One region of the Allobosea sp. BIWAKO-01 genome, then DNA from elsewhere that is predicted to be linked to it. Evidence: predicted binding sites of a transcription regulator. Region 1 holds the regulator's gene; each other region holds the start of a gene.
What was found. Region 1 encodes LexA, which represses DNA repair genes until DNA is damaged. Its sites were predicted from a motif close to TGTTCNNNNTGTGTTCNG; they were not measured.

Region 1 (7,219 bases):
CCGGTCTGCGGCGCGCGCAGGCGGATGACCGGCTTCACGCCGGCCGGAGCGGTCGCTGGATCGCGATCGCGCCAGCGTCCGTCATAGCGCATGGGACGGCCCTCAGCGCGCGCCTTCTCGCGCATCTCCTCGAGTTCCTGCGGCGTCGCATAGCAATAATAGGCCTTGCCGGCGGCGAGCATCTGCTCGGCGACCTCGCGATGCCGGGCCGCACGGGCGAACTGGTAGACGGTCTCGCCGTCCCAATCGAGGCCAAGCCAGGACAGGCCGTCGAGAATCGCCGCGATGGCCGGCTCTGTCGAGCGTTCACGGTCGGTGTCCTCGATGCGCAGCAGCATCTTGCCGCCATGGCGACGGGCATAGAGCCAGTTGAACAGCGCGGTACGCGCGCCGCCGATATGCAGGAATCCGGTTGGAGACGGCGCGAAGCGCGTAACGACCGCATCACTCATGAAAGGCAGGCTCCGGCAGGACGGGAAATGAGGCCGACAGAGCGGCAGAGGAACAAGACGTCGATGGGACATGACAACCGACGCCGCCCCTGTAACATGCTGATGGGGCCGACGTTAAGCGCAAGATCGCATCCGGTTGGCCGCCCGAGGGACGGCCTATGCGCGAGTCGCCGCCAGACCCGAGCCGGCTGCGCGGCGCGCGTGTTCGCGCCGTACCGTTCCGCATTCCCGAGATGTGGTTTCAGGACGCTGCAATTCGGTTGTTTCTCGCCGAATGGCGCGCGCGTTTCCTGGGCGCCATCGCGATCGAGGCCGGGCGCAGAAGGCCCTTTCTCTGGCTGCCGGTGCTGATGGGAGCCGGCATCCTGCTTTATTTCGCGGCCGACCGCGAGCCATCCCTCTGGGTCCCACTCTCCGGCTTTGGCATCTCCGCTGCGATGGCAGCGCTGTCGCGCGCCCGACGCCCGGTCATGCTCGCTTGCGTCTGCCTTGCTGCCATCTTCGCCGGCTTTGGTGCCGCGGCCTGGCGCACGGCGACAATCGCAGGACCGATGCTCGATCGAACGCGCGTGGGACAACTCACCGGCTTTGTCGAATCGGTCGAGGCGCGTGACGCTGGCGCGCGCCTCGTGATCCTGGTGACCAGCATTGCCGGGGTGGAGCCTGAACGCCTGCCACGGCGGGTTCGGGTCAACGTCAAGGGCGGATCGGTTTCGCCGGGCGATCACATCGTCGCCCTCGCGCGCCTCCTGCCGCCGCCCGGTCCGGTGCGGCCAGGCGGCTACGATTTCGGGCGCGACGCCTTCTTCCGAGGGCTTGGGGCGGTCGGGACCATTCCCGGAAAGATCACGCTCGCCCCACCACCCTCGCAGCCACCGCTCGAGCTTCAGATTCGCGCGATGGTCGACCGGGCGCGCAATGCCCTGACGGAGCGTATCGCCGGGATCGGGGGAGGGCAGGCAGGCGCGATGGCGGCGTCGCTGGTTACCGGCAAGCGCGGCCTCATCACTGAGGCGACCAATATCGACCTGCGTGCAGCCGGCATCTATCACATCATCTCGATTTCGGGCCTTCACATGGTGCTGGCCTCCGCCACGATCTTCGGCCTGGTCCGTGGCCTGCTGGCGCTATCGCAAACGCTGGCATTGCGCTGGCCCGTAAAGAAGCTCGCTGCCCTGGCCGCGATGCTCGGCGCCACGGCCTATTGCATTTTCTCTGGAGCCGAAGTCGCGACGGTGCGCTCTCTGATCATGACCTTGGTCATGCTCGGTGCGATCCTCGTCGATCGCCCGGCGCTCAGCATGCGCAATCTGGAGCTCGCTGCGATGATCGTCCTGCTGCGCGAGCCTGACGCGCTGCTTGGCCCGAGTTTCCAGATGTCCTTTGGTGCTGTCGCGGCGCTGATCGCCTTTGCCGAGCGCTGGGAGGATCGCGGCCACTCCGAGGCGCCGGCGAACCTGCCTTGGCCGCTACGGCCAATCTGGGTCGCGGTGGTCGGCCTCACGGTCACGACCGTGTTGGCGACGGTCGCAACCGCACCTTTTGGTGCCTATCACTTCCAGACCTTCAACCCCTTCGGCCTGCTCGGCAATGCGCTCGCCTTGCCCTTCGTTTCCCTGATCGTCATGCCTGCGGCGGTCTTCGGCGTACTCGCCTATCCCTTCGGCCTGGATTGGCCGGCTTGGGCGCTTATGGGAGTCGCTTCGGACTATGTGCTGCAATCCGCGCGCTGGGTTGCGGGATTCGACCACTCCGCAGTGATCATTCCTGCGTTCGGGACGGCGGCGCTCGCATGCTTTGCCGCCGCGCTTCTCTGGATCACGCTCTGGACGACACCGCTACGCTTCCTGGCCGTCGCCCCCTGATCGCGGGACTGGTCGTGGCGGCGAAGCCCGACAGGCCCGACATCCTGATCGAACGCGATGGTTCCGGGATCCTGGTCCGCGGGGGCGATGGTCGCATGACCTGGCGGGGCAACCGAGCCGCTTCGTGCTGCAACAATGGCTGAACGCAGATGGCGATAATCGCCGGCCTGACGACAACAGCCTGCGGGACGGCGCGGCCTGCGACACGTTGGGTTGTGTCGTCCGCAGCAAGGAAGGACGAAGCGTTGCCTTTGCACGTGATCGCCTGGCCATCGTCGAGGACTGCCGGCGCGCCGATCTCGTCATTACGCCGATTCCGTGGAACGCTCCGTGCGCTGCACGACTGATCGACCGCAGGGCATTGTCGCGCGATGGCGCGACCGCACTTGTCGGCCACAAGGGCGGCTGGCGCGCACATCTATCAGAGCAGGATGGTGTCGATCGTCCCTGGAGCCGCAAGCGGGAGCGGCCTGCAAGCACCCCGCCAGGGCCTTCGCCGGCTTTGCCGCTGGTGGCTGTCGAAGAGCACGAGCCGCTTCAGTAGCGCCGCATCAGGTTGACCAGGCGGCCTTGAATCTTGACGCGGTCCGGTCCCAGCACCCTTGTCTCATAGGCAGGATTGGCAGCTTCGAGAGCGATCGAGGAGCCGCGCTTGCGCAGCCGCTTCAGCGTCGCTTCCTCGTCATCGATCAGGGCCACTACGATATCGCCGGTATTGGCCGTGTCCTGACGTTTGATCACCACGGTATCGCCGTCGAGAATGCCGGCTTCCACCATCGAGTCGCCGCGCACCTCGAGAGCAAAATGTTCGCCGGGGCCAAGCATGTCAGCAGGCAGGGCCACGCTATGGCTGCGGCTCTGGATGGCGGAAATCGGCGTACCGGCGGCAATCCGCCCCATGACCGGAATCGCGACTGTGGAGCGCACATCCTCGTCCGGGGGCGGTGCGATCGGCCGGACCTTGCCAAGGCCACCCTGGACGACGGAGGGGTTGAACCGCCCGCGCGTCGCCTGAGGGCCGCCAGCCCCCTCGGGCAGCTTGATGATCTCGAGCGCCCGGGCCCGATTAGGCAGGCGGCGAATGAAACCGCGCTCCTCCAGCGCCATGATCAGGCGATGAATACCGGACTTGGAGCGCAGATCGAGCGCGTCCTTCATCTCGTCGAAGGAGGGGGGGACCCCTGTCTCGCGCAGGCGTTCCTGGATGAAACGAAGCAGTTCGAACTGTTTGCGTGTCAGCATGGTCCCCGCCGGCGCTCTTTGCACGGAATCGAAACAAAGCACGAACACCATACAGGTTCGCGTTGTGTTCCGCAAGCGCCCTCAGCGCAGGCGGATGATCCGGCAGCCGTCGCCTTTGTTTGCCGGCGCAGCAAATGATTCGCGAATGAGCAGCGCATCGGCGCGGGCGAGAGTGGCCAGCATGGATGAATCCTGCTTGGCGAAGGGCGTTGCCAGCCATCCCTCCGGGGTGAGGATCAGTTCCGACCTCATATAGTCCTGCCGTTCATCATTTGCCGGCAAATCTCTGCCGACGATTGCGGGCTCACTCAGATCGCGCTCAGGTTCCGGCACGCCGAGGAGGGCCCTGAGCAGCGGAACGACGAAGAGATGCCCGCAGACGATGGACGAGACGGGGTTTCCGGGCAGGCCGAGCGCGACCATACGGCCGAGGCGGCCCATCATCATCGGCTTGCCCGGCCGCATGGCGATTTTCCAGAAGCCGAGCGCCATGCCTTGCCCAATCAACGCTGCCTGGACGAGATCGTGCTCACCTACCGAGGCCCCTCCCAGGGTGATCAGCACATCGGCATCGGCCTTCCGTGCCTGGCCGATCTTGTCGGCGAGGTCGGCATGATCATCGCGGGCGATCCCGAGATCGAGCGCTGTGCCCCCGGCCTGCTCGACCAGCGCGGCGAGCGCAAAACTGTTGGACGCGACGATCTGGTCGGGGCCAACCGGCTCGCCCGGCTGGACCAGCTCGTCGCCGGTCGCGAGGATTGCGACCAGTGGCCTGCGACGCACAGTGAGCGTGGGGTGGCCCATGGCTGCAGCGAGGCCGAGGCTCGCACTTTCGAGTCGGCTGCCGGCGAGAAGCAACACCTCGCCCTCGGAGAAGTCCAATCCTGCCTGACGAACGAACTTGCCGCGCTCGGCGCCCTCGCGCACGCGGATCGTCGTGCCGCCGACGCCGTCCGCGTTCTCCTGAATCAGGATCGTATCGGCGCCCTCCGGAATTGGAGCACCGGTGAAGATGCGAACAGCCTCATTGGAGCGGACCATCCCTGAGAAGGAGCGACCGGCAGCCGATTCGCCGATGACACGCAATTCATTTGCCGGCGCAGTATCTTCGGCGCGAACGGCGTATCCATCCATTGCTGAGTTGGCAAAGGGGGGGTGGGTCCGAAGCGCCTGCAGGTCGGCGGCGAGCACGCGCCCTACGCAATGTGCGAGTGGCAGAGTTTCTGCTGGTGTCGGTGCCGGAACGCTGTCGATAAGCGCTTTCAGGGCGACGGGGACGGGCGTGAGGCTCATCGCGCAGTTTCCGGGAGATCGAAGGTGCCGGATTTGCCACCTGACTTGTGGACGAGCCTGATGCCCTCGATCCGCATCGCCCGGTCGACTGCCTTGACCATGTCGTAGACTGTGAGGCAAGCGACGCCAACAGCGGTCAACGCCTCCATCTCGACGCCGGTCTGTCCCTTCATCTTGACCTCGGCGCTCACGCGCACCCCCGGCAATGCCTCGTCCAAGGTGAGGTTGACGCTGATCTTGCTGATCAGCAGCGGGTGGCAGAGCGGGATCAGTTCATGCGTGCGCTTGGCAGCCATGATTCCAGCCAGGCGCGCTGTGCCAAGCACGTCGCCCTTCTTGGCATCGCCATCGCGCACGATCGCCAGGGTTGCTGGCTGCATGACGACGTAGCCCTCGGCGACAGCGATGCGCGAGGTCTCCTCCTTGTCGCCGACATCGACCATATGGGCCTGGCCGCTGGCGTCGAGATGGCTGAGCTTGCTCATGCTGCGCTGCGCGCAGAACCGGTCAGGAGATCACGGGTCGCAGCGGCGACATCGTCCTGCCGCATCAGGCTCTCGCCGACGAGGAAGGTGTCGACGCCGACGCGTTGCAACCGAGCGACGTCGGCATGGCTGAAGATGCCGCTCTCGCCAACGATGATGCGGTCCGCGGGGACGCGCGGTGCGAGTCTCTCGGTGACGGCGAGGTCGACGGCAAAGCTGCGCAGGTCGCGATTGTTGATGCCGAGCAAGCGGCTGTCGAGCTCGAGGGCGCGATCGAGCTCGGCTTCGTTGTGAACCTCGACCAGCACGTCGATGCCGAGTGACTTTGCCGTCTCGTTCAGCGCGCGGGCTGTCCCGTCATCGACGCCAGCCATGATGATCAGGATACAGTCGGCGCCCCAGGCGCGAGCCTCGAAGACCTGATAGGGGTCATACAGGAAATCCTTGCGCAGGGCGGGCAGGCCGCTCGCCGCACGCGCCTGCTGCAGGAATTCCGGCTGTCCCTGGAAAGAGGGGGCATCGGTCAGCACGGACAGGCAGGCCGCGCCGCCATCGGCATAGGCGCGTGCCAGCGATGGCGGGTCGAAATCGGCGCGGATCAGCCCCTTGGATGGGCTGGCCTTCTTGATCTCGGCGATCAATGCAGGCTTGCCGGCCGCGTGTTTCGCGGCAAGCGCGGCCGTGAAGCCACGCACGGGGTCGGCAGCCAGGGCGCGCTGCTCGATCTCCGCCTGGGAAACCGCGGCCTTGGCAGCGGCGATCTCCTGGCGCTTATAGGTCTCGATGCGGGCGAGGATGTCGCTCATGACGTGCTCACGCGTTCGAGCTGGCGATGAGTGCGGTCAGCGTCGCCTTGGCCTTGCCGCTGTCAATCGCCGAGGTCGCGCGGGCGAGGCCATCGCGCAGATCACCGGCCTGACCCGCCACGACGAGCGCGGCGGCGGCATTGAAGGCGGCGATATCGCGGAAGGGCGTCATCTTGCCGTCGAGAACCGCGCGGAGCGCCTCGGCATTCTGCGCCGGTTCACCACCGCGCAGATCCTCGGGCTTTGCACGGGCCAGGCCGACATCGTCCGGGCTGATCGAGAAGCTCTCGATCTTGCCCTTGTCGAGCGCGACGACGCGGGTCGGCCCGGTGGTGGTGATCTCGTCAAGGCCGTCGGAGCCGTTCACGGCCCAGATGCGGTCGGAGCCCAGCGCAGATAGCACGCGCACCATCGGCTCGAGCCAGGTCTCTGAGAAGGCGCCGACGAGCTGCCTCTTGACGCCGGCCGGGTTGGAGAGCGGCCCGAGCAGGTTGAAGATGGTGCGGGTGCCGAGTTCTGTGCGCACCGGCGCCACATGCCGCATCGAGGCATGATGGGTCGGTGCGAACATGAAGCCGACGCCGGCCTCAGCGATGCAGCGCTCCGTGCCCGCGGGCTCGAGCCCGACCTTGACGCCGAGCGCGGTGAGCACGTCGGCCGCTCCGGAACGCGAAGAGGCAGCGCGATTGCCATGCTTGGCGACCGGCACGCCGCAGGACGCGGTGATGATCGCGGCCAGCGTCGAGACGTTATAGGAGCCCGAAGCGTCGCCGCCGGTTCCGACGATGTCGATCGCGCCGGCCGGCGCTTTCACCGGCAGCATCTTGCCGCGCATGGCGCTGACCGCGCCGGCGATCTCCTCGACGGTTTCGCCACGGACGCGCAGCGCCATCAAGAAGGCGGCGGCCTGCGCATTGGTGACCTCGCCGGACAGAATGGTGTCAAAGGCATCGCGCGCCTCCTCGCGGGAGAGTGAGGCGCCGGTCGCCACCTTGGCGATGAAGGGTTTGAAATCGTCCATGGGTTCTTCGACGTCAGGCTGTTTCGGAAAGGGCGGCACGGTCCTGTGTCTGCGA
Region 2 (7,219 bases), 980 kb from region 1:
CTTCCGCGACGCCGACAATGGCGACGACGCCCGAGCCGACGCGGGACTTGGCTTCGTCGGCGAGGCTCTTCAGATCCTTCATCTCGACGCCGGTGACGGCGCGGGCCAGGAGCTTGGCGCCGGAGATTTCGAGGATCGGATCTTCGGCGCTGCCGCCGCCACCCATGGCGAGCTTCTTGCGCGCCTCGGTGAGTTCGCGGTCGAGCTTGCGGCGCTCCTCGACCAGGGCGGCGAGGCGTGCCTCGGCTTCGGCCGCCGGAACCTTGAGCAGGCTGGCGAGGTCGCGCAGACGCCTGGCATCGGTGTTGAGCTGACGCCGGGCTTCCGTGCCGGTCACCGCCTCGAGACGGCGCACGCCAGCTGCCACCGCGCTTTCGCCGGCGATGCTGACGATGCCGATATCGCCGGTGCGCGAAACATGGGTGCCGCCGCAGAGCTCGACCGAGAAGGCCTTGCCGGCCTCGGTCGTCCCCATCGAGACGACACGGACCTCATCGCCGTATTTTTCACCGAACAAGGCGCGGGCACCCGAAGCGATGGCTTCGTCGACGCTCATCAGATGGGTCGCCACCGGCTCGTTCCGCAGCACCGCTGCGTTGGCGATATCCTCGACCTGAGCGAGCTCGGCCTCGGAGATCGGCTTGGGGTGCGAGAAGTCGAAGCGCAGCCGCTCGGGCGAGACCAGCGAGCCCTTCTGGGCGACATGATCGCCAAGGACGAGCCGGAGCGCCTCATGCAGCAGGTGGGTTGCGGAGTGGTTGGCGCGAATCGTGGCTCGGCGCGCATGATCGACTGTAAGCTCAGCCGGTGCGCCGAGCTTGATTTCGCCCGAAGTGACCTTGACCGCGTGGGCGAAGATATCGCCGAGCTTCTTCTGCACATCCGAAACCTGTGCGGCGAAGCCCGCCCCGGTGATCGCGCCGGTATCACCGACCTGGCCGCCGGACTCGCCATAGAATGGGGTCTGGTTGAGCACGACGAATCCGGTCTCGCCGGCCTTCAGGCTCTCGACCTCCGCATTGTCGCGGATCAGCCCGGTGACGACGCCCTCGGCCGTCTCGGTATCGTAGCCGAGGAATTCGGTGGCGCCGACGCGGTCACGCAGCGGGAACCAGAGCTTTTCCGTCGCAGCCTCGCCGGTGCCGGACCAAGCGGCGCGCGCCTTCGCCTTCTGCTGCTGCATCGCCGCGTCGAACCCGTCGAGATCGACGCCGATATCGCGGGCGCGGAGCGCATCCTGGGTCAGGTCGAGCGGGAAGCCATAGGTGTCATAAAGCGTGAAGGCGACGTCGCCCTTCAGCTTCTGGCCGGCGCCGAGATCCTTGGCGGCGTCGTCGAGGATCGAGAGGCCGCGCGCCAGCGTGGTGCGGAAACGGGTCTCCTCGAGCTTCAGCGTCTCGGTGATCAGGGCCTCGGCACGCAGCAGTTCGGGATAGGCCTGGCCCATTTCGCGGGTCAGGACCGGCACGAGCCGGTGAAGCAACGGCTCCTTGGCACCGAGCAGCTGGGCATGGCGCATGCCGCGACGCATGATGCGGCGCAGGACGTAGCCGCGGCCTTCGTTCGAGGGCAGAACACCGTCGGCGATCAGGAAGGCAGAGCAGCGCAGGTGGTCGGCGATGACACGGTGGCTCGCCTTCATCGGTCCGTCGGACGAGACCGATGTCATGTCCGCGATGGCGCGGATCAGGGTCGCAAACAGGTCGATCTCGTAATTGTCATGCGTGCCCTGGAGCACCGCGGCTACGCGCTCCAGCCCCATGCCGGTATCGATCGAGGGACGCGGCAGATTGGTGCGGATGCCGCCGGCAGCCTCCTCATACTGCATGAACACGAGATTCCAGATCTCGATGAAGCGATCGCCGTCCTCATCGGGCGAGCCGGGAGGGCCGCCCGGGATATGGTCGCCATGGTCGTAGAAGATCTCGGAGCAGGGGCCGCAGGGGCCGGTGTCGCCCATTCGCCAGAAATTGTCCGAGGTCGGAATCCGGATGATTTTCGAATCCGAAAGTCCGGCGATCTTCTTCCAGAGCGCGTGCGCCTCGTCATCCTCGGAATAGACCGTGACGGTCAGCTTTTCCTTCGGCAGGCCGAATTCGCGCGTGACCAGCGTCCAGGCGTGGGTGATCGCCTGCTCCTTGAAGTAGTCGCCGAAGGAGAAATTCCCCAGCATCTCGAAGAAGGTGTGGTGGCGCGCGGTGTAGCCGACATTGTCGAGGTCATTGTGCTTGCCGCCGGCACGCACGCATTTCTGCGCTGACGTGGCGCGCTGGTAGGAGCGCTTTTCCTGTCCGGTGAAGACGTTCTTGAACTGCACCATGCCCGAATTGGCGAACATCAGCGTCGGGTCGTTGCGTGGCACGAGCGGGCTCGATGGCACCACCTCATGGCCGTTCGCCTTGAAGTAATCGAGGAAGGTGGACCTGATTTCGTTGACGCCGCTCATCGCAATTCAAACTCTGCTTCAGGATGGTGGCCGGGCGGGCCTGCTGGTTGGGATCGGTTCTAGTCAGCGGCTTTGCGCCTGTCCAGAAATCCCGTGACAAGGCCTTGGCGCATAAAAGAAACGGGCGGCCCCGAAGGGCCGCCCGGCGAAAATACTCTGCCGCTGGCGCGGAATGGGGCTCAGGCCTGGCCCTCGTCGAGATCATCGTCGGTCGGTGTCGCCTCATCGAGGATGCGATCGGCGACGAGGCCGGAATTCTGCCGGATCGTGGCTTCGATGCGCGCTGCGACGTCAGGATTGGCCTTGAGGAAGGATTTTGCGTTCTCGCGACCCTGGCCGAGGCGCTGGCTGTCGAAGGAGAACCAGGCGCCGGCCTTCTCGACCATGCCGGCCTTGACGCCGAGGTCGATCAGCTCGCCGACCTTCGAGATGCCCTCGCCGAACATGATGTCGAACTCGACCTGCTTGAAGGGCGGCGCCACCTTGTTCTTGACGACCTTGACCCGGACCTGGTTGCCGGTGGCCTCGTCGCGCTCCTTCAGCGTCGAGACGCGGCGAATGTCGAGGCGCACGGAGGCATAGAATTTCAGGGCGTTGCCGCCGGTCGTGGTTTCGGGCGAGCCATACATCACGCCAATCTTCATGCGGATCTGGTTGATGAAGATGACCATGCAGTTCGAGCGCGAGATCGACGCCGTGAGCTTGCGCAAGGCCTGGCTCATCAGGCGTGCCTGGAGGCCGGGCTGAACATCGCCCATCTCGCCTTCGATCTCGGCGCGGGGCGTGAGGGCCGCAACGGAGTCGACCACCAGCACGTCGATGGCGCCGGAGCGAACCAGGGTGTCGGTGATCTCAAGCGCCTGCTCGCCGGTATCGGGCTGCGAGATCAGAAGATCATCGAGATTGACGCCCAGCTTGCGGGCATAGACCGGGTCGAGCGCGTGCTCGGCATCGACGAAGGCGCAGACGCCGCCCTTCTTCTGAGCTTCAGCAATGGTGTGGAGCGCAAGCGTGGTCTTGCCGGAGGATTCTGGTCCGTAGATCTCGATGACGCGGCCCCTGGGGAGCCCGCCGACGCCGAGCGCGATATCGAGCCCGAGCGAACCGGTCGAGATGGTCTCGATCTCGATCGCCTGCTGGTTCTTGCCCAGGCGCATGATCGAGCCCTTGCCGAAAGCCCGTTCGATCTGCGAGAGCGCCGCATCGAGCGCCTTGGCCTTGTCCATCGAAGAGCCTTCCACGAGCCGGAGATTTGCCTGATTCACAACGTGCGCTCCTTATGGCAGGGGCGCGATCACTTCTCAATGTGCGCCGTGAGCAAATATGGTCACGGTTTGTTCCTGTCTTCAAGTTCTTTTTTTGTTCTCATTCGTCGCCTCTCCGCAGGGCTGTTCAAACCCGGCTGTCGCCTTTCGCCTGCATGGCCCGGATCTGCATCGCGTTGCCGAGCCGCTCGAGCTCCAGCGTGTAGCAGTAGAGCGCGAAGATGACGGCGATGAGGAGCGCCCCGCGCCAGCTCAGATCGAGATAGCCAAGATCGAGCTCCGGGACGTGCCGCAGATAGTAGAGCGAGAACAGAGCGCCGCCGAAGATGAAGCCGATCCTGGCTGCGAAGGAGACGAAGTGGCCGATCACCAGGCCGCCATAGGTGGCGGGGATGGTCACATGGCGCAGGCGCCACCAGTAGCAGGCTTGGCCGATCAGGACCGCGAGCGCGGTCTGCAACGCGCTGCCGAGAGGGGCAGTCATAACCGTTCCGATATTGTGGATCAGCAGGAGGAAAATGCCCCGCACATTGGCGAGCACGATGATCGCACACAGGGTCTGGACGAGAAGCAGGATCAGATATCTGCGTGAGTTCCCGTCTGACACCGCGCTGCCCGCTTGGTTCGTGGACGCCGCGCCTGGCTGCCCGCGCAGCCTTGCGGCTCAGCTCATAGCGGCCTTCACTGTCTCGACCAGCTGCTTCATCGTGAAGGGCTTGGGCAGGAAGTGGAATTGCTCGCCTTCCGGCAGGTTCTTGCGGAAGGCCTCTTCTGCGTAGCCGGAGACGAAGACGACCTTGGTGGCCGGGTTGCGCTGACGCAGCTCGCCAAGCAGGGTAGGGCCGTCCATCTCGGGCATGACCACGTCGGAGACGACGAGATCGATCTTGCCGTCATGCTCGAGGAAGATATCGAGGGCCTCCACGCCCGAGGCCGCTTCGTGCACGGTATAGCCGCGCGAGATCAGCATGCGGGCATTGAGCGCGCGCACCGCGTCCTCGTCTTCGACCAGCAGGATGACGCCGGCGCCGGTATGATCGGCTGCGACCTTCTTGGGTGCTTCCTTGGCGGCGTTGTCGGCGGCGATCTCCTCTTCCGTCGGCACGTGACGTGGCAGGAAGATGCGGAAGGTCGTGCCCTTGCCGAGGGTCGAATCGACGAAGACGAAGCCACCGGTCTGCTTGACGATGCCATAGACCATGGAAAGGCCGAGGCCCGTGCCCTTGCCGACCTCCTTGGTGGTGAAGAAGGGCTCGAAGATCTTGTCGAGATGTTCGGCCGGGATGCCGGTGCCGCTGTCTTCGACTTCGAGCATGACATAGTCCGCGGTGGGCAGGGCCTGATGGCCGAAACCGGCGCATTCCTCCGCTGCGACGTTGCGCGTGCGGACCTGCAGCTTGCCGCCGTCCTGCATGGCATCGCGCGCATTGACCGCGAGATTGACGATGACCTGTTCGAGCTGACCGAGATCGGCCTTGACCGACCAGAGGTCGCGACCCTGGCGAATGTCGAGCGAGACCTTGTCGGCGACGACGCGCTTCAGCATCAACGAGAGATCGGAGAGCACATCGCCGAGCTCGAGCACTTGTGGCCGCAAGGTCTGCCGTCGCGAGAAGGCGAGCAACTGCCGGACAAGCGAAGCGGCCCGGTAGGCGTTCTGCTTGATCTGCATGATGTCCGGGAAGGACGGGTCGGTCGGCTTGTGGCTGGCGAGCAGGAACTCGGACGCGTTGATGATGACCTGGAGCACGTTGTTGAAATCGTGCGCGATGCCGCCGGCGAGCTGGCCGACAGCCTGCATCTTCTGGGCCTGGTCGATATTGTCCTTGAGCTTACGCTCGGAGGTGGTCTCCAGCGCATAGACGATGGCGCGCTCACCATCGCTGTCCTCGGTCGCTGCGACCGGAGAGAGATAGAGTTTGGCGGAGCGTCCGTCCTCGCCCGAGATATTGGCATCGAGCGGGGCGATATCGCTGCTGCCCGCCATGGTCGCCGCGAGCGCCTCGTCAAGACTGCCTGGCGAGACAAGATCCTGAATCGTGGCGGGCTGGCGGCCCTGCTGCGTCAGCCGGGTGAAGGCGGCGTTGGAGCGCAGGATCGCGCCGTTGCGGTCAACGGTCGCTATCGCCATCGGCGTCGAGTGGAAGAAGCGGGCAAAGCGCACTTCGGCATCGCTGCGCCCGTCGGACCCGGCTTCGCCGGTTGTCCGGTTGAGCACGAGCGTGCGCGAGGGGCCAGCGCGGCTGTCGCTGCCGAAGGCGACCTGATGATGCAGCCTGACCGGCAGGGTCGTGCCATTACGCCGGCGCAGATCGACATCGAGGACCTCGACGCGGACATCGCCCGGCTGCCCGCGGATGGCCTGGATCAGGGCAGCCGCGTTCGAGGTCGCGATGTCGTCGAGATGCAGTCCGCCCGAGCCGAAGCGGGCGAGGTCATAGTCGAGCCAGCCCGAGAGCGTGGCATTGAGATAGGGCACCTCACCATCGGCGTCGATCGAGAGGAAGCCGGCCGGCGCATGATCGAGATAGTCGATCGCGTGCTGGAGTTCCTGGAAGGCGTTCTCCTGACGCTCACGCTCGGGCGTCACGTCGGAGACGCTCCAGAGCATGGCCGCCTTGCCCTCGCGGCGCACAGGCGAAACCCGGATTCGATACCAGCCGACCGTGTCGCGACCATTGAGGGCGGGCTCGAGCCGGACTTCCTCCGCCAGTCGGCGGCCTTCGCGCGCGGCGGTCGCCAAACGGTAGATCGCTTCCGAGACCTCCGGGCGGCCGGTGAACAGGCGCTCGACCGGCTTGATGTCGCTGGCTCCGCGCGCTCCGGCAAGCGCCAGATAGGTTTCGTTGGCGTAGACGATGCGGTTCTCGCCCTCGGTGACGACGACGCCGTCATCGGCGCTGTCGACGATGGCCTTGGTCAGGTCGTTGCGCGCTGCGCGGCCCGAAAATTGAACAAGGCCGATGGAAAAGGCAAAGAGGCCGAAGACACCGATCACTGAAAGCAAGGCCAGCAGGCCCAGGATCAGCGGCTGCGCCCATTCATTGGCGATGAAGCCGAGCGCGATCGCGGCTCCGACGAGCAAGCCGGCGACAAGCAGGATCAGGCCGATACGGCCTGGCTTGTCGGAGCGATCGATCGCGGTTGTCGCCGTGGTTCCGCTCATGCGGCTGGTCCGTCCCGTTTCACGCCTCCTCGCCGCCAGCGAGAGGCTTAGCGCGCAGGTCGCGCAGATTGCGAGTTAGGCGCGCCTACCCTTCAGGCGCAAGACGTAACCGATGACTTCGGCGACGGCCTGATAATGTTCGACAGGAATTTCTTCGTCGATATCGACCGTCGCATAGAGCGCGCGGGCCAGCGGCGGGTTCTCGACGATCGGCACGCGATGCTCGCCCGCGACCTCGCGGATCTTCAGGGCAAGCGCGTCGACGCCCTTGGCGAGGCAGAGCGGCGCGCCCATGCCCTGTTCGTATTGCAGCGCGACGGCGAAGTGGGTCGGGTTGGTGAT
Region 3 (7,219 bases), 1.1 Mb from region 1:
TTTCGAATGGGTCGTCGATACGGCCAAGTTCACCGCCGCCGTCTGGCATGACGCTCGCGCCCTGCAGGCCGAGGCGGAACAGAAGTACGGCCACATCGCCTTCTGAGCCTGAGCTCGAAGCGACAACACCCTTCTTGGGTGGCTGGCCTAGTAGGGGCGGCGCGGTCTTGGGGCCGCGCCGCCCTTTTTCATGACCAGGGTGGCCCAACCCTCGCGCAGGGACTGGCGCGCCAGGAACAGGCCCTGATGCCGGTAGGTCGAGACGATCCCGGCGACATCCATCGCCAGAAGCCCGGAGAGGATCAGGGTTCCGTCCCTTGCCAGCACGCGCGCGAGCGAGGGGGCGAGACGCTTCAGCGGGCCGGCCAGAATATTGGCGAAGACCAGATCGAAATGGCCCGGCCGGTTTGCCTTGGCGTGGAGCAGCCCGGGCGCGACATAGAGATCGAGCGCCCCTGGCGCGTGGTTGACGCGGGCATTGAGCGCTGCGACCTCGACTGCGACGGCATCGATATCGCCGGCAACGACGCGGCGCTTCGTTTGCATCGCCAGCGCCAGCCCCAGAATCCCGGTGCCGGTGCCGACATCCAGGCCGCGCAGCGGGCGGCGCTTCTTGAGTTCGGCATCAAGCGCCAGCAGGCAGCCGGCCGTGGTTCCGTGGTGGCCGGTGCCAAAGGCAAGCGCCGCCTCGATCTCGATCGCAATATCATTCACCCGCACCGTACCGCGGTCGTGCGCGCCATGGACGAGCACGCGCCCGGCCCGCACGGGCTTGAGCCCGTCGAGGCTGGTGGCGACCCAATCCTTCTGGTTGACAGTAGTGAAGGGGGTTGAATCGATGCTGTCGCCGACGATCGGGCGCAGCATGTCACGCACCGCATCTTCATCGGGATGGGTCGCGAAATAAATCTCGACCTTCCACGGCGCACTCAGCGAGAGCGTGGTGACGCCGTCCTCGATCTCGAAGGAGGAAATGGCCGTCTCAGTCGGATCGAATATCTCGCCGAGCAGTTCCGTCAGCGCGCGCGCCTTGTCGCCGCTGGTTGAGAGTTCGAGCACGGTCGCGACCGTGGCTGGGAGAAGACCTTCACGCATGCGGGCGGGATAGCAGGGCAGGGGGCGGATGTCATGCGCCGTCGGCAGGGGCGGCGAGGTCCTTGGTCATGAAATAGCGGGTCGCTCCGGGCGGTTCGAGCGCGATCTCACCGAAGACGCTCCAGCCGAAGCGCTTGTAGAACTCCGGCGCCTGGAAGCTGAGCGTGTAGAGCACCGCCTTGCGGCAGCCTCGGCGAAAACCCTCGGCCTCTGCCATCTGCAGAATGCGCGTGCCGAGGCCCGACCCGCGCTGGGTCTTGGGCACATAGAACAGGTCGATGAACAGCAGGCCGAGCGAGGTGCGACCGAGCAGCCCGCCAATCAGTTCATCACTCCTGCCGTCCTTGATGGTGATCGTCAGTGGCGTGTGGTCGCTGACGCCGCCCATCTCGACATTGTAGTCCCGCAGCCCCTGCGAGATCACCGAGTGGAGATCGGGATTGGCGGTGTCGGTCAGATTGACCGCGACGTCGGGCATCGTGCTGATCCTGCTGGCTTGGAGCCGGCATTCCTGCGGAACCGGACCGGGGCAATCCGGGCCTGCATAACCGCTTCGGCGATGCTCTGCATCGGCGCGCCGGACATGACGGCTGCGCTTGCTCAGCCCGCCTTCTGCACGAACGAGTCCAGCACCATCTTCCGGCCGGCCTTGTCGAAATCGACGGTCAGCTTGTTACCGTCGACGCTCGCGACGGAGCCCGGGCCGAATTTGATATGGAAGACACGGGCGCCGGCATCGAAAGCGGAGCTGCCGGTTGATTTCGCGGTCAACTCGCCCTCGATCAGCAGCGGGCCGCGCTGCCGGCCCGAGCCCGAGCCACCCTGGCCGAACCCACGGCCGCTGGTGTCCGAGAAGCCTGAGCCGCCACCGTTCCGCGCACGATTCTCCTGAGCGCGCTGCCAGCCAGGTGTCTGGTAGGAGGAGCCGAAGCTTTCCATCCGGTCGAAGCGCGAGGCTCCGTAGCCGCCCTGGCTGTAGGTCGACGGCGCCTGCACGACCTCGACATGCTCTTCCGGCAACTCGTCGATGAAGCGGCTCGGCAGGCTCGACTGCCAGAGGCCGTGAATTCGGCGGTTCGAGGCGAAGAGGAGCTTCAGGCGCTTGCGGGCCCGGGTCAGACCGACATGGGCAAGGCGGCGCTCTTCTTCCAACCCGGCGCGGCCGCTTTCGTCGAGCGCGCGCTGATTCGGGAACAGGCCTTCCTCCCAGCCGGGCAGGAAGACGGTATCGAATTCGAGCCCCTTGGCTGCATGCAGCGTCATGATGCTGACGCGCGCCCCGGCCTCGCCGCCATCGGCATCCATCACCAGCGAGACGTGCTCGAGGAAGGCCGGCAGGTCGGGGAACTCGTCCAGAGAGCGCACCAGTTCCTTGAGGTTCTCGAGGCGGCCGGCGGCGTCGGCCGAGCGATCCTTCTGCCACATCTCGGTATAGCCGGATTCCTCCAGCACCTGCTCGGCAAGCTCGCCCTGCTTCATGTGTTCGGCCTTGGTCGACCAGCGGGCAAAGGCCTCGACCAGTTCGCGCAGCGCGGTGCGGGCCTTCGGCTTCAGTTCCTCGGTCTCGACCACGGCACGGGCCGATTGCAGCAGCGACAGGCCGGTTGCCCGGGCGTGGTTGTGCAGAAGCTGGACCGTTGCGTCGCCGAGCCCGCGCTTCGGCACATTGACGATGCGCTCGAAGGCGAGGTCGTCAGTCTGGCTCACCACGCAGCGCAGATAGGCCATGGCGTCGCGGATTTCGGCCCGCTCATAGAAGCGCGGGCCGCCGATGACGCGATAGGGCACGCCGACATGGACGAAGCGCTCTTCGATCTCGCGCATCTGGGCGGAGATGCGGACGAGGATGGCAACCTCGGCAAGGTTCTCGCCCTTGCTCTGCATCGCCTCGATCTCGTCGCTGATCAGGCGGGCTTCCTCCTGGCTGTCCCAGGCGCCGGTAATGGTGACCTTCTCCCCGGCCTCATCCTCGGTGCGCAGCGTCTTGCCGAGCCGGCCTTCGTTGCGGGCAATCAGCTTCGAGGCGGTGGCGAGGATGTGCCCGGTCGAGCGATAGTTCCGTTCCAGTCTGACCACGACCGCGCCGGGAAAATCGTGCTCGAAGCGCAGGATGTTGTCGACCTCGGCGCCGCGCCAGCCATAGATCGACTGGTCGTCGTCGCCGACGCAGGCGATGTTGCGCCGGCCCTGCGCCAGCAGGCGCAGCCAGAGATACTGGGCAGTGTTGGTGTCCTGATATTCGTCGACCAGGATGTAGCGGAAGCGCTCATGATAGGTCGCGAGCACATCGGCATGCTCCCGGAACAGCGTCAGGCAGTGCAGCAGCAGATCGCCGAAATCGACTGCGTTAAGCGTCTTCAGCCGCTCCTGATAAGCGGCGTAAAGGGCGCCGCCCTTGCCTCCGGCGAAGACGCCGGCTTCACCCGGCGGCACGTCCTTGGGGGCAAGCCCGCGGTTCTTCCAGCTGTCGATGAAGCCCGCCAGCATGCGGCCGGGCCAGCGCTTCTCGTCGATCCCGGCCGCCGTGATGACTTGCTTCATCAGGCGGATCTGGTCGTCGGTATCGAGAATGGTGAAGTCCGAGCGCAGATCGAGGAGCTCGGCATGGCGGCGCAGGATCTTGGCCGAGATCGAGTGGAAGGTGCCGAGCCAGGGCATGCCTTCGGCCACGGGGCCAACGAGGCTTGCGATGCGCTCCTTCATCTCGCGCGCTGCCTTATTGGTGAAGGTCACCGAGAGGATCTGGGACGGGTAGGCGCGGTTCGTGGCGATCAGATGGGCGATACGGGTGGTCAGCACACGCGTCTTGCCGGTGCCGGCGCCTGCCAGAACCAGAACCGGGCCGTCAGTGGCCTCGACCGCTTGCCGCTGCTCCGGGTTGAGGCCTGCCAGATAGCCGGCGGCCGGCTGTGCGGCGGCGCGGGCGGCGAGGCCGCCGGGGCGGGGCAGAGGGGCGGACGTGGTGTGATCGGACAAGGCTTCAGGTCGCTTTGATCGTGATTCGTTCCAGGGGCAATATAGGCTGTTGCGCCGCAGATTGCTGGATAAGGCTGTTGGGCGTTGAATGCTCGCCCGATCGTCAGGACGCGCCCCGATGAATGTGGATATCGCCTCCCGCCATTCCACCCATGAGGTGACGAACCAGGTTCCCATACTGTGCGATTACGACGCCTTCGCGGCTGATCCCGTGTTGCAGGCGGCGGCCACCGCCTTCGATGCAGGCTGGGCCTCGGAGCGCCTGCATGCAGCAGGACGCATTGTCGGTTCGGCGCAGGTGCAGGACCTGGCGCGACTGGCGAACAGGTTCACGCCCGAACTCAGGACGCATGACCGGTTCGGCAACCGGATCGACCAGATCGAGTTCCATCCGGCCTGGCACGAACTGATGGGGCTCGCGATCGGGCAGGAAACCCATTCGCTCGCATCGAACTGGCCGGGCCCGGGCGCACAGGTGGCGCGTGCTGCGCTCTCCTATCTCTGGAGTCAGGGAGAAAGCGGTATCTGCTGCCCGATCAGCATGACCTATGCCGCGATCCCGGTTCTGAGGCAGGAACCCGACCTCTGGAGCAAGTGGGGCGCCCTGGTCAGCTCCAACCGCTATGACCGCCGCCAGACGGCAGCCTCGACCAAGACGGGGGCGACCGTCGGCACGGCCATGACCGAGAAGCAGGGAGGCTCGGACCTGCGCCAGACCCAGACCGTGGCCGAGGACAATGGCGACGGGACATGGTCCCTGACCGGGCACAAGTGGTTCTTCTCGGTGCCGCATTCCGACCTGTTCCTGACCTTGGCCCGAACTGCCGAGGGCATTTCCTGCTTCGTCGTGCCGGGCTGGCTGCCCGATGGCTCGCGCAACGGCGTGGCGATCCAGCGGCTCAAGGACAAATGTGGCAATCGCTCGAATGCCTCGTCCGAGGTCGAATTCCGCGGTGCAATCGGCCAGATGATCGGAGAGCCAGGCCGGGGCCTGCGCACCGGCCTGGCCATGAACCAAGGCTCCCGGCTGGACATCGCGGCGGCGTCGGCCGGGCAGATGCGGCTCGCCGTTTCACTGGCGGCGCATCACGCGGCCCATCGGCGCGCCTTCCAGAGAGGGCTGATCGATCAGCCGATCATGCAGAACGTGCTGGCCGATCTTGCGATCGAGGCCGAGGCCGCAGCCTGGCTCGCCTTTCGGCTGTTTGCGGCGCTCGACCGTCAGGAAGCGAGCGAGAGCGAGCGGTTGCTGGCGCGGGTCGGCGCGCCGATTGCGAAATACTGGGTCTCGAAGCGCGCGCCGGCGGTGGTGGTCGAGGCCCTGGAATGCCATGGCGGCAACGGCTTCATCGAGGAAAACCCCATGGCCCGGCTCTATCGGGAGGCGCCGCTCAACAGCGTCTGGGAGGGCTCGGGCAACGTCATCTGTCTCGATGTGCTGCGCTCGCTGGAGCGAGAGCCGGGCTCTCTCGTGGCGCTGATCGAGGAGATGCGAAGCGCGGCCGGCGCCGATAATCGCTTCGATGCGCATTTGAGCGCGCTGGAGTCGGAGATACCCATTCTGGTGCGAAGCGAAGGACAGGCGCGGCGGCTGGTCGAGCGGCTGGCGCTGGCGCTGCAGGCCTCGCTGCTGCTGCGCCACGCACCCCACATGGTCGCCGACGCCTTCATTGCGACGCGGCTCGAGGGACGCTGGTCGGGCCATTTCGGCGATCTGCCGGCGTCCGTGGACGCTGCCGCGCTGGCGCATCGGGCAGCCCCGGCCGTGGAATAACACTCGCGAGTTTAGAGCGGCCGTCCTCCCGAAGCGGGAGCGCGGCCGGCCAACTGGCTCAGGCCTCGGCCGGAGCGAAATCCATCGCGACGCCGTTGATGCAGTAGCGCAGTCCGGTCGGTGGCGGGCCGTCAGGGAAGACATGGCCGAGATGGCCGCCGCAGCGGGCGCAATGCACCTCGGTGCGCCGCATCATGTAGCTATTGTCCTCGCTGATCCCGACCGCGCCCTCCAGTGGCTGGTCGAAGCTCGGCCAACCCGTGCCGCTCTCGAATTTCTTGCCGGACTGGAACAACGGGTTGCCGCAACCGGCGCAGGTGAAGCGCCCGGCGCGCTTCTCGAAATTCAAGGCGCATGAGCCGGCGCGCTCGGTGCCATGCCCGCGCAGCACGTGGTACTGCTCCGGCGTCAGGCGGCGGCGCCACTCCTCGTCGGTCAGCTGGAATTCGAACTCACCGGCTTCCCTGGCCTTGCCGCCGAACAGTTCGGACAGTCCCATCGTCATTCTCCCGTTCAAAGGCTTCGGGCGGAATATGGGGATGATTGCGCTCCACGTCAGCCCGCCCTCACGGATAGCTGATCCGCAAAGCGCGTCACCCAACCGTCACGCGACTCCTCTAGTCGGCTCGCCATCGCAACGGACCGCGCGAGGAACGAAGAATGCAGACGGCGCGTACGGTTCGGCGGGAAACTACATTGGGCCTGACCACGGCGGTGCATCGCAGCAAGCCGCTGTCGCGGGCGGGGATGTTGGAACGCCTGTTCACTCTGGCCTTTTCCGGGCTCGTCTATCCGCAGATCTGGGAAGACCCGGTCGTCGACATGGAGGCGCTGGACCTGCGCCCTGATGATCATGTCGTGGCGATCGCGTCCGGCTCCTGCAACATCCTGTCCTATCTCACGGCCAACCCGGCGAAGATCAGCGCTGTCGATCTGAATGGCGCCCATATCGCGCTCGGCAAGCTCAAGCTCGCCGCACTCGACAGCCTGGCAGGCCATGAGGAGTTCCTGCGCTTTTTCGGCGAGGCGCAATCGCAGGCGAATGTCGCGCTCTATGACGCGGAGATCGCGCCACGCCTCGATGGCGTCTCTCGCAGCTATTGGGAAGGCCGCAGTCTGAGCGGGCGCCGGCGCATCCAGGTCTTTGCCCGCAATTTCTACCGGTACGGCCTGCTCGGCCGTTTCATCGGGGCTGGACATCTCCTTGGTCGCACGCTCGGCTGCGATCCGCGCGTGATGCTTCAGGCTCGCGACATGGCCGAGCAGCGCGCCCTGTTCGACAGGCATATCGCTCCCGTCTTCGACAAGCCCCTGGTGCGTTGGCTGGTGCGCCAGCCGGCCTCGCTCTATGGTCTCGGCATCCCGCCGGCCCAG
Region 4 (7,219 bases), 560 kb from region 1:
CCCTGCCAGAGCCCGAGAAAGAGCACGAGCAGCCCAAGCATCGAGGCCCAGCGCGGGGCCTTGGAAATCCACGAGACCTTTTCGATCCAGACCGTGTCGGCGGGCAGGGCGGTGGCCAACGGCTTCTCCGCGACGTCGCTCACAGGAATGCTCCCTTGTCGAGAAGCCCGCGGATCAGGCCGACATACTCGCCGAAGAGCGGCAGCGTCGTCATGTCGAGCGTCCTCGGTCGCGGCAGCGCGATCGGGATGCTGCGCACGACCCGCCCGGGGCGCGACGACATCACGTGCACGATGTCGGAGAGGATGACGGCCTCGGCGATGGAGTGGGTCACCAGGAAGGCCGAGGCGTTGCGCTCGCGGCAGATGCGCTGCAGCTCCATGTTCATGAAATCACGGGTGATCTCGTCGAGCGCGCTGAACGGCTCGTCGAGCAGCAGCACATTCGGCTCCGAGATCAGCATCCGGCAGATCGCGGCGCGCTGCGCCATGCCGCCCGAGAGCTGGGACGGGTAGGTGTCCTCGAACCCTTTCAGTCCGACCAGCTCAAGCAGGACGCGAGCACGTGCAGCGGCCGTTTCGGCCGCAGCGCGCCCTTCGCGGACTTCGATCGGCAGCAGGATGTTCTGGAGCGTCGTCCGCCACGGAAACAGCGTCGCCTGCTGGAACATCATCCCGATATCGGCACGCGCTCCCAGTACCGGTGTCCCCGCAAGCATCACCCGGCCCTTCGAAGGCGGTGTCAGGCCGGCCATGATCTTGAGCAGCGTCGACTTCCCGCAGCCGCTCGAGCCGATGACCGAATGAAACTCACCCTCCCGGAGAACCAGATCGACGTTCTCCAGCGCCACCACGCGCTCGCCATAGGATTTCGAAACCTGCGCGAGTTCGTAGACCGGCCGAGGTCGCGCCTCGGCCGATACAGTCGCCGCCATCGTCATCGCGGAGCGTTCCAGGCCGTGACGAGATCGTTGGAATAGGCCCTGGTCAGGTCGGCCAGCGGCTTCTTGAGATCTCCCGAGGCAACGAGGGTCTGTTGCCACATCTCCCAGGCCGCGGGGTGGTTGTAGCCAAAGCCCTTGGCGGGATCGATCGGGCTGGTCAGCTTGTAATAGACGTCGAGCAAAGCCTCGGCGAACGGCATGTTTTCCAGCTGCTGCGGATTGCCCATGCGCGCGTGTTTCAGGGTCGCGGCCCGGTTGGCGGGGTCGATCCCGAATTTGGTGCCCCTGACCAGCGCGCGGCCGAAGCGCTCCAGCATGCTGCGGTTCTCGTCGAGATATTTGCGCGTCACCACATAGCCGTTGCCGAAGAAGGACTGGAACGGAGGAGGCGTCAGCGAGCGCAGCTTGACGCCGCGCAGCGTCAGCGTGGCAGCGCCGGCGGTGTCGGAGGCATAGGCGTCGATCGCCTTCTGCATGAAGCCGGCAACCGCCATGCCGCCCTCGCCAACGGTGATGAACTTGTAGTCCTGGCCTTCCTTCATGCCCTCGGCGTCGAAGATGGAGCGCACGAATGCGACCTCCGCCCCATCTGCCGTGCCGACGCCGATGACCTTGCCCTTCAGGTCGGTGGGCTTCTGGAACGCCGAAGCCTCCGGCACGACGAGGTTGAACTGGCTGCGGGTGAAGTAATTGTAGATGTAGACCAGATCCTGGCCCCTCTCGCGCGCCGCCATCAGCGGCCCCGGGCCGGGATGGGCGAGCTGCGCCTGGCCCGCAAGCAGCGCCTGGATGGCCTGGGCCGAACCATTGACGCTGCGCGGCTGGATCTTGAGCTTCTCCTCGGCGAAGTAACCTTCGCCGATCGCGGCATAGAGGGCGAAATAGCCCAGCCCGCCCGGGCTCGGATAGACGATCGTGAGTTCGTCCTGCGCCTGCGCATGGACACGCGACGCTGCAAGCGCAAGCGGCAGGCCCGCCGCCGCTGCCATGAACTGCCTACGTTTCATCCCGTTCCCCTGGGTTTTTCTGATACGGATGAACGAACGATGCATTATCGGTCATGGGTGTCAAATAAATTCAGATTATTATCATGTAAGATAAAATATGCAGATTTATCTGGACAGGTGCGCCACGGCCCATATGCTGTCCCGATCGTGACCCAGCGCATGGCTTCCCAGATGACGACACTCGCAGACTTCGCCGTTCCGGCGCCGGCCCTCCAGTCGCTGCCCATCGAGGGCTCAACAGAGCGGTTCCCGATCCGGCGGATCTATTGTGTCGGTCGAAACTATGTCGCCCATGTCAGGGAGATGGGCGGCGACGAGACCCGCGATTTCCCGCTGATCTTTCAGAAACCGGCCGATGCGGTCGTGCAGAGCGGCGGCATCGTTCCCTATCCGCCGATGACGGACGATTTTCACTTCGAGCTCGAGCTCATGGTGGCGATGAAGTCCGGCGGCTACAACATCCCGCAGGACGAAGCGCTCGAGCATGTCTTCGGCTACGGCATTTGCCTCGACATGACCCGCCGCAAGCTGCTCGACACGCCTGACGGCCCGCGGATCCCGTGGGAGCTCAAGAAATCATTCGATCACTCGGCGCCCTGCGGCCCGATCTATCCGGTCGAACAGGTGGGCCACCCGTCGACGGGCAAGATCCGCCTCGAGGTCGATGGTGTCGCGCGCCAGGATTCCGATCTGTCCCTGATGATCTGGCGCACGCCCGAGATCATTGCGACACTCTCGAAATATTACTCGCTCGAGCCCGGCGATGTGATCATGACGGGCACGCCGCATGGCGTTGGCGCAGTGCTTCCCGGCCATGTTCTCGTCGGGAGCATCGAGAGCCTCGGCGCGCTCACCGTCACGATCGGCGCGTCGCCCATAGCCGCCTGACACAGAGGGGGCGATCCTCGATTGCCGGTTTCTCCGGCTGGATCGCCCTCCTGCCTGGCTCCTGGCCCGGCGCCCATGGATGGATAGGTTCGGGCGCATCTCGCCGACCGATCGGCCCTGAACGGAACAAGCGCTCGCCTGGCGGGGTTTCATGCGAAGCTTCCTCGGGAGGTTTCGCCATGCAGCTATCGGCCAAGGATAGATTGATTGCGGCCCTCGTGGCCCAGCTTCATGCCGAACGCGAGACGCGGGATGCGTTGGCCTTTGTGATCGCGAATGGCCAGCGAGACGCGGAAATCCTCGCCGCGATCCTCACGGATCCGGTGCCGGCCTTCACGCAGGCTGATCTGGCCCACGCCGATGACCTCGTGCGACGTTATCACAACCGTCGGGAAGCGGCATGACGCGGGAAACGCTGGGCAGCCAGTAGGGTCATGGCCGCGGGCAAGCCATCTGGAGCCTCGGGGCGGCTGCGAATCGTCAATCCCGGGGATCTGACGATCCGCAGGGTCGGACGCGGCAAGGGCTTTTCCTATCTCGACGCGTCCGACGTGCCGATCAGGGATTCAGGATTGCTCGAACGGATCGGCTCCCTTGCGGTTCCTCCGGCCTATCGCGAGGTCCGCATCGCGGCCGATCCGCGCGCCCATCTCCAGGCGATCGGGCGGGATGCGGCCGGGCGGCTGCAATATCTCTATCACCCCGAATGGGAGCGGGTCCGCGAACGCCGTAAACTGAAGCGACTGCGGCTGCTGATCGAGGCGCTGCCCCGGTTGCGCAAGGCGGTCGCCGATGATCTGAAGACGCGTTTGCTCTGTCGCCGGAAAGCGCTGGCCTGCGCGGTCGCCATCATCGACCGCTGTCATCTGCGCGTTGGCGGCGAGGCCTATGCGAGGAGCAATGGCAGCCATGGGGCCTCGACACTCCTCAAGCGCCATGTCGCGTTGACGGCCTCGCGGATCGACCTGTTGTTTCGTGGCAAGAGTGGAAAGCAGATCGCGTGCTCGCGGCAGGATGGCCCGCTCGCCCGAGCACTTGCCCGGATCGCGCAATTGCCCGGCCGGCGATTGCTGCAATACCGGGACGAGGACGGCAAGGTGATGCCGGTCCATGCCGCCGACATCAACGCCTATCTCCGCGAGGTCTCAGGGCTCGCCATCAGCGCCAAGGATCTGCGGATGCTGGCGGGCAACGCGGCTGCGGCGGAGCTGCTGCTTTCCAGCCAGATCATGATCCGCGACGGCAGCGAGAAACGGCAGCTTGCCGCGATCATGCGCGCCGTCTCGGAGCAACTGGCGAACACGCCTGCGGTCGTGCGCAAGAGCTATGTCCACGCGATCGTGGTGAAGTCCTATGCCAACGGCTCGCTTGCGGCCTCCTTCGAGAAGGCGCGCGCCAGGGGCGGCTGCTCCCGGATCGAGCGGGCGCTCGCCTCGCTGGCTGGGTGAGGTTGCAGCGCCGCCGCATGATCAGGTCGAAGCCGGTCCTGCCATCGGGGGACGGCTGCCCCATTCCCGATCTTTTGCGTTGCGAACAAAACGCGAAAAATGATCGAATATGAGACATGTTCGCTCTCGATTCGCTGGCGCCACCAAGCTATCTCGACAAGCTCAACCCCGCGCAACGCCGCGCGGTTGAGCACGGCGTCGGCACGCAGCCGGGCCCCCTGCTGGTGATCGCGGGGGCGGGATCCGGCAAGACCAACACGCTCGCGCACCGTGTCGCGCATCTGATCCTGAACGGCGCGGATCCGCGCCGCATGATGATGCTGACCTTTTCCCGACGCGCCGCAGCCGAGATGGCGAGGCGGGTTGAGCGCATCGCCCGCGATGTGCTGGGCGAGGGGGCCGCCGTCATGACCGACGCGCTGACCTGGGCTGGAACCTTTCACAGCGTGGGAGCAAGGCTGCTCCGGGATTACGCGCCCGAGCTTGGGCTCGATCCGCATTTCACGATCCATGACCGCGAGGACAGCGCCGACCTGATGAACCTCGCTCGTCACGAGCTTGGCTACTCGAAAACGGAAGGGCGCTTTCCCAAGAAGGGCACCTGCCTGGCGATCTATTCGCGCTGCGTCAATGCCGAAGAACCGATTGAAGCCGTGCTGGGGGCTTCCTTTCCCTGGTGTGCATCATGGGCAGGCGAGCTGAAGCAGCTCTTTTCAGCCTATGTCGAGGCCAAGCAGGCCCAGAACGTCCTAGATTACGATGATCTTCTGCTGTGCTGGGCCCAGGCCGCAAGCGAGCCCAGCCTCGCCGCCGAGATGGGCGGACGTTTCGACCATGTCTTCGTCGACGAGTATCAGGATACCAACAAGCTGCAGGCCTCGATCCTGCTTGCGCTCAAGCCCGACGGCCAGGGGCTGACCGTCGTCGGCGATGACGCGCAATCGATCTACTCGTTCCGCGCCGCCGAGATCCGCAATATCCTCGATTTCCCCCAGACCTTCAGCCCCCCGGCCGAGGTGGTCACCCTCGATCAGAACTATCGTTCGAACCAGCCCATTCTGGCGGCCGCGAATGGGGTGATCGAACTCGCCCGCGAGCGCTTCACCAAGAACCTCTGGACCGATCGCCAGTCGGCCGCCAAACCCCAGCTCGTCAATGTTCGCGACGAAGCAGACCAGGCGCGTTTCGTCGCGACGCGCGTGCTGGAGAACAGGGAGGCGGGGCACGCGCTCAAGCAGCAGGCGGTGCTGTTTCGCGCCTCGCATCATAGCGGCCCGCTCGAGGTCGAGCTGACACGGCGCAATATCCCTTACAAGAAGTTCGGCGGCCTGAAATTCCTCGATGCCGCCCATGTCAAGGACATGCTGGCGATGCTGCGCTTCGTCGAGAATCCGCGCGACAGGGTCGCCGGATTCCGCTTGCTGCAGCTGCTTCCGGGCGTCGGGCCGACATCGGCGCAACGCGTGCTCGATCAGGCCGGCACGGCAGATGATTTCGCAGCGGGCCTCGCGGGGCTGTCTGCGCCGGCGCGCACGGGCGACGCGTGGCCGGATTTCGTCGCGACATTTCGGGCGCTGCGCTCAGGGATAGGCTGGCCGGCGGACCTCGAACGGGCCCGTCTCTGGTACGACCCTCACCTGGAGCGCATTCACGAGGATTTCACCACGCGTCGCGCCGATCTGGTTCAGCTGGAGCAGATCGCGTCGGGCTATCCGTCCCGCGAGCGCTTCCTCACCGAGCTCACCCTCAACCCGCCCGACGCGACCAGTGATGAAGCGGGTCCACCATCGCTGGACGAGGATTTTCTCATCCTCTCGACCATCCACTCCGCCAAGGGACAGGAATGGAAGTCGGTGTTTGTGCTGAACACGGTGGATGGCTGTCTTCCCAGTGACCTTGCTGTCGGGGAAACCGCCGAGATCGAGGAGGAGCGCAGGCTGCTCTATGTTGCGATGACGCGTGCCAAAGACGACCTGCATCTGGTCGTGCCGCAGCGCTTCTTCACCCATGGCCAGGCGGCGCGCGGGGATCGGCATGTCTACGCCGCACGCACGCGGTTCATCCCGCACGCTCTGTTGCACCTGTTCGAGCAGGCGACCTGGCCCATCGAGCCGGCTCAGGCCGCGCTGCAACCCCGCAGCGCGGTGAGAATCGACGTCTCGGCACGGCTCAAAGGCATGTGGCGCTGAGGCATCGGCCGAAAGGTGAATTGCGGTCTTCGGGAAGTCGATGCAATCACACAAGGCACGCAATCGGGCAGGGTCGGCGGTGCAGGCCCGCATTTTGCTTGTCCTCCTTAAGCTCTCGGTAACCCTGAGGCCCCAGCCTTCTTGGCTGACCTGACACGATTTCACGCGGAGTGCCTCCATGGATGCCTTCACGATGGTCATTGTTGCCTGCATTTCCGGCGAAGCGACCTGCACCGCCGCCCGGATCAGCGAACTGGGTTTCACAACGGTGCAGGCCTGCGAAGCCCGCATCGAAGACATCGCGCGCTCGATGACGGTGGAGTTCGGAAAGCGACCGGAATTCAAGGGCCGACAGGTCACCTACGACGTCTCCTGCATGGACAGGGAACAGCTCTGGCAAAAGCTTGGGGTGACCCAGGCCGAGACCTGATTGCGGCCGTTCGCGGCGCAGGCGGCCTCTCGCTGAACGCCGACGTCCGGACGCCGATCGGTGGAACAAACCGGAATCGAGCCCGTTCCTGAACACAGAACCCTCAGCGAAGGAGATCTGTGATGATGAAGAAACTTGCTCTCGCCGCGACCCTGATTCTCGTGCCCGTCGCGTCATTCGCCCAGAATCCGCAGGGCGCGCAGGGTGGCGCAGCAGCCGGTGCGGCAACAGGCGCCGTGGGCGGAGCCATCGTCGGCGGTCCTGTCGGTGCTGTCGTCGGCGGCGTGGGTGGCGCTGTCGTGGGCGGTATCGTC

Region 2: the regulator LexA is predicted to act here: its motif matches at 3,796-3,813, upstream of recA (recombinase RecA).
Region 3: the regulator LexA is predicted to act here: its motif matches at 4,087-4,104, upstream of BIWAKO_RS18135 (ATP-dependent helicase).
Region 4: the regulator LexA is predicted to act here: its motif matches at 4,368-4,385, upstream of BIWAKO_RS26100 (ATP-dependent helicase).

Annotation. Positions count from the first base shown of each region.
Region 1 covers NZ_BCQA01000001.1:5,035,025-5,042,243, forward strand. Annotated here, with positions in the region: gene gltX (glutamate--tRNA ligase) at 1-452, opposite strand, end outside; gene BIWAKO_RS23615 (ComEC/Rec2 family competence protein) at 611-2,317, shown strand; gene BIWAKO_RS23620 (hypothetical protein) at 2,442-2,861, shown strand; gene lexA (transcriptional repressor LexA) at 2,855-3,559, opposite strand; gene BIWAKO_RS23630 (molybdopterin molybdotransferase MoeA) at 3,641-4,852, opposite strand; gene moaC (cyclic pyranopterin monophosphate synthase MoaC) at 4,849-5,337, opposite strand; gene trpC (indole-3-glycerol phosphate synthase TrpC) at 5,334-6,143, opposite strand; gene trpD (anthranilate phosphoribosyltransferase) at 6,151-7,164, opposite strand; gene BIWAKO_RS23650 (anthranilate synthase component II) at 7,178-7,219, opposite strand, start outside.
Region 2 covers NZ_BCQA01000001.1:4,051,404-4,058,622, forward strand. Annotated here, with positions in the region: gene alaS (alanine--tRNA ligase) at 1-2,446, opposite strand, end outside; gene recA (recombinase RecA) at 2,626-3,672, opposite strand; gene BIWAKO_RS18875 (hypothetical protein) at 3,839-4,318, opposite strand; gene cckA (cell cycle histidine kinase CckA) at 4,376-6,877, opposite strand; gene flhB (flagellar biosynthesis protein FlhB) at 6,953-7,219, opposite strand, start outside.
Region 3 covers NZ_BCQA01000001.1:3,896,974-3,904,192, forward strand. Annotated here, with positions in the region: gene BIWAKO_RS37120 (hypothetical protein) at 1-106, shown strand, start outside; gene BIWAKO_RS18125 (50S ribosomal protein L11 methyltransferase) at 148-1,095, opposite strand; gene BIWAKO_RS18130 (GNAT family N-acetyltransferase) at 1,127-1,573, opposite strand; gene BIWAKO_RS18135 (ATP-dependent helicase) at 1,696-4,071, opposite strand; gene BIWAKO_RS18140 (acyl-CoA dehydrogenase family protein) at 4,190-5,845, shown strand; gene msrB (peptide-methionine (R)-S-oxide reductase MsrB) at 5,904-6,344, opposite strand; gene BIWAKO_RS18150 (BtaA family protein) at 6,506-7,219, shown strand, end outside.
Region 4 covers NZ_BCQA01000001.1:5,593,758-5,600,976, reverse strand. Annotated here, with positions in the region: gene BIWAKO_RS26130 (ABC transporter permease) at 1-143, opposite strand, end outside; gene BIWAKO_RS26125 (ABC transporter ATP-binding protein) at 140-940, opposite strand; gene BIWAKO_RS26120 (ABC transporter substrate-binding protein) at 937-1,950, opposite strand; gene BIWAKO_RS26115 (fumarylacetoacetate hydrolase family protein) at 2,122-2,838, shown strand; gene BIWAKO_RS26110 (hypothetical protein) at 3,018-3,242, shown strand; gene BIWAKO_RS26105 (DNA topoisomerase IB) at 3,273-4,286, shown strand; gene BIWAKO_RS26100 (ATP-dependent helicase) at 4,403-6,475, shown strand; gene BIWAKO_RS26095 (hypothetical protein) at 6,654-6,905, shown strand; gene BIWAKO_RS26090 (DUF1236 domain-containing protein) at 7,028-7,219, shown strand, end outside.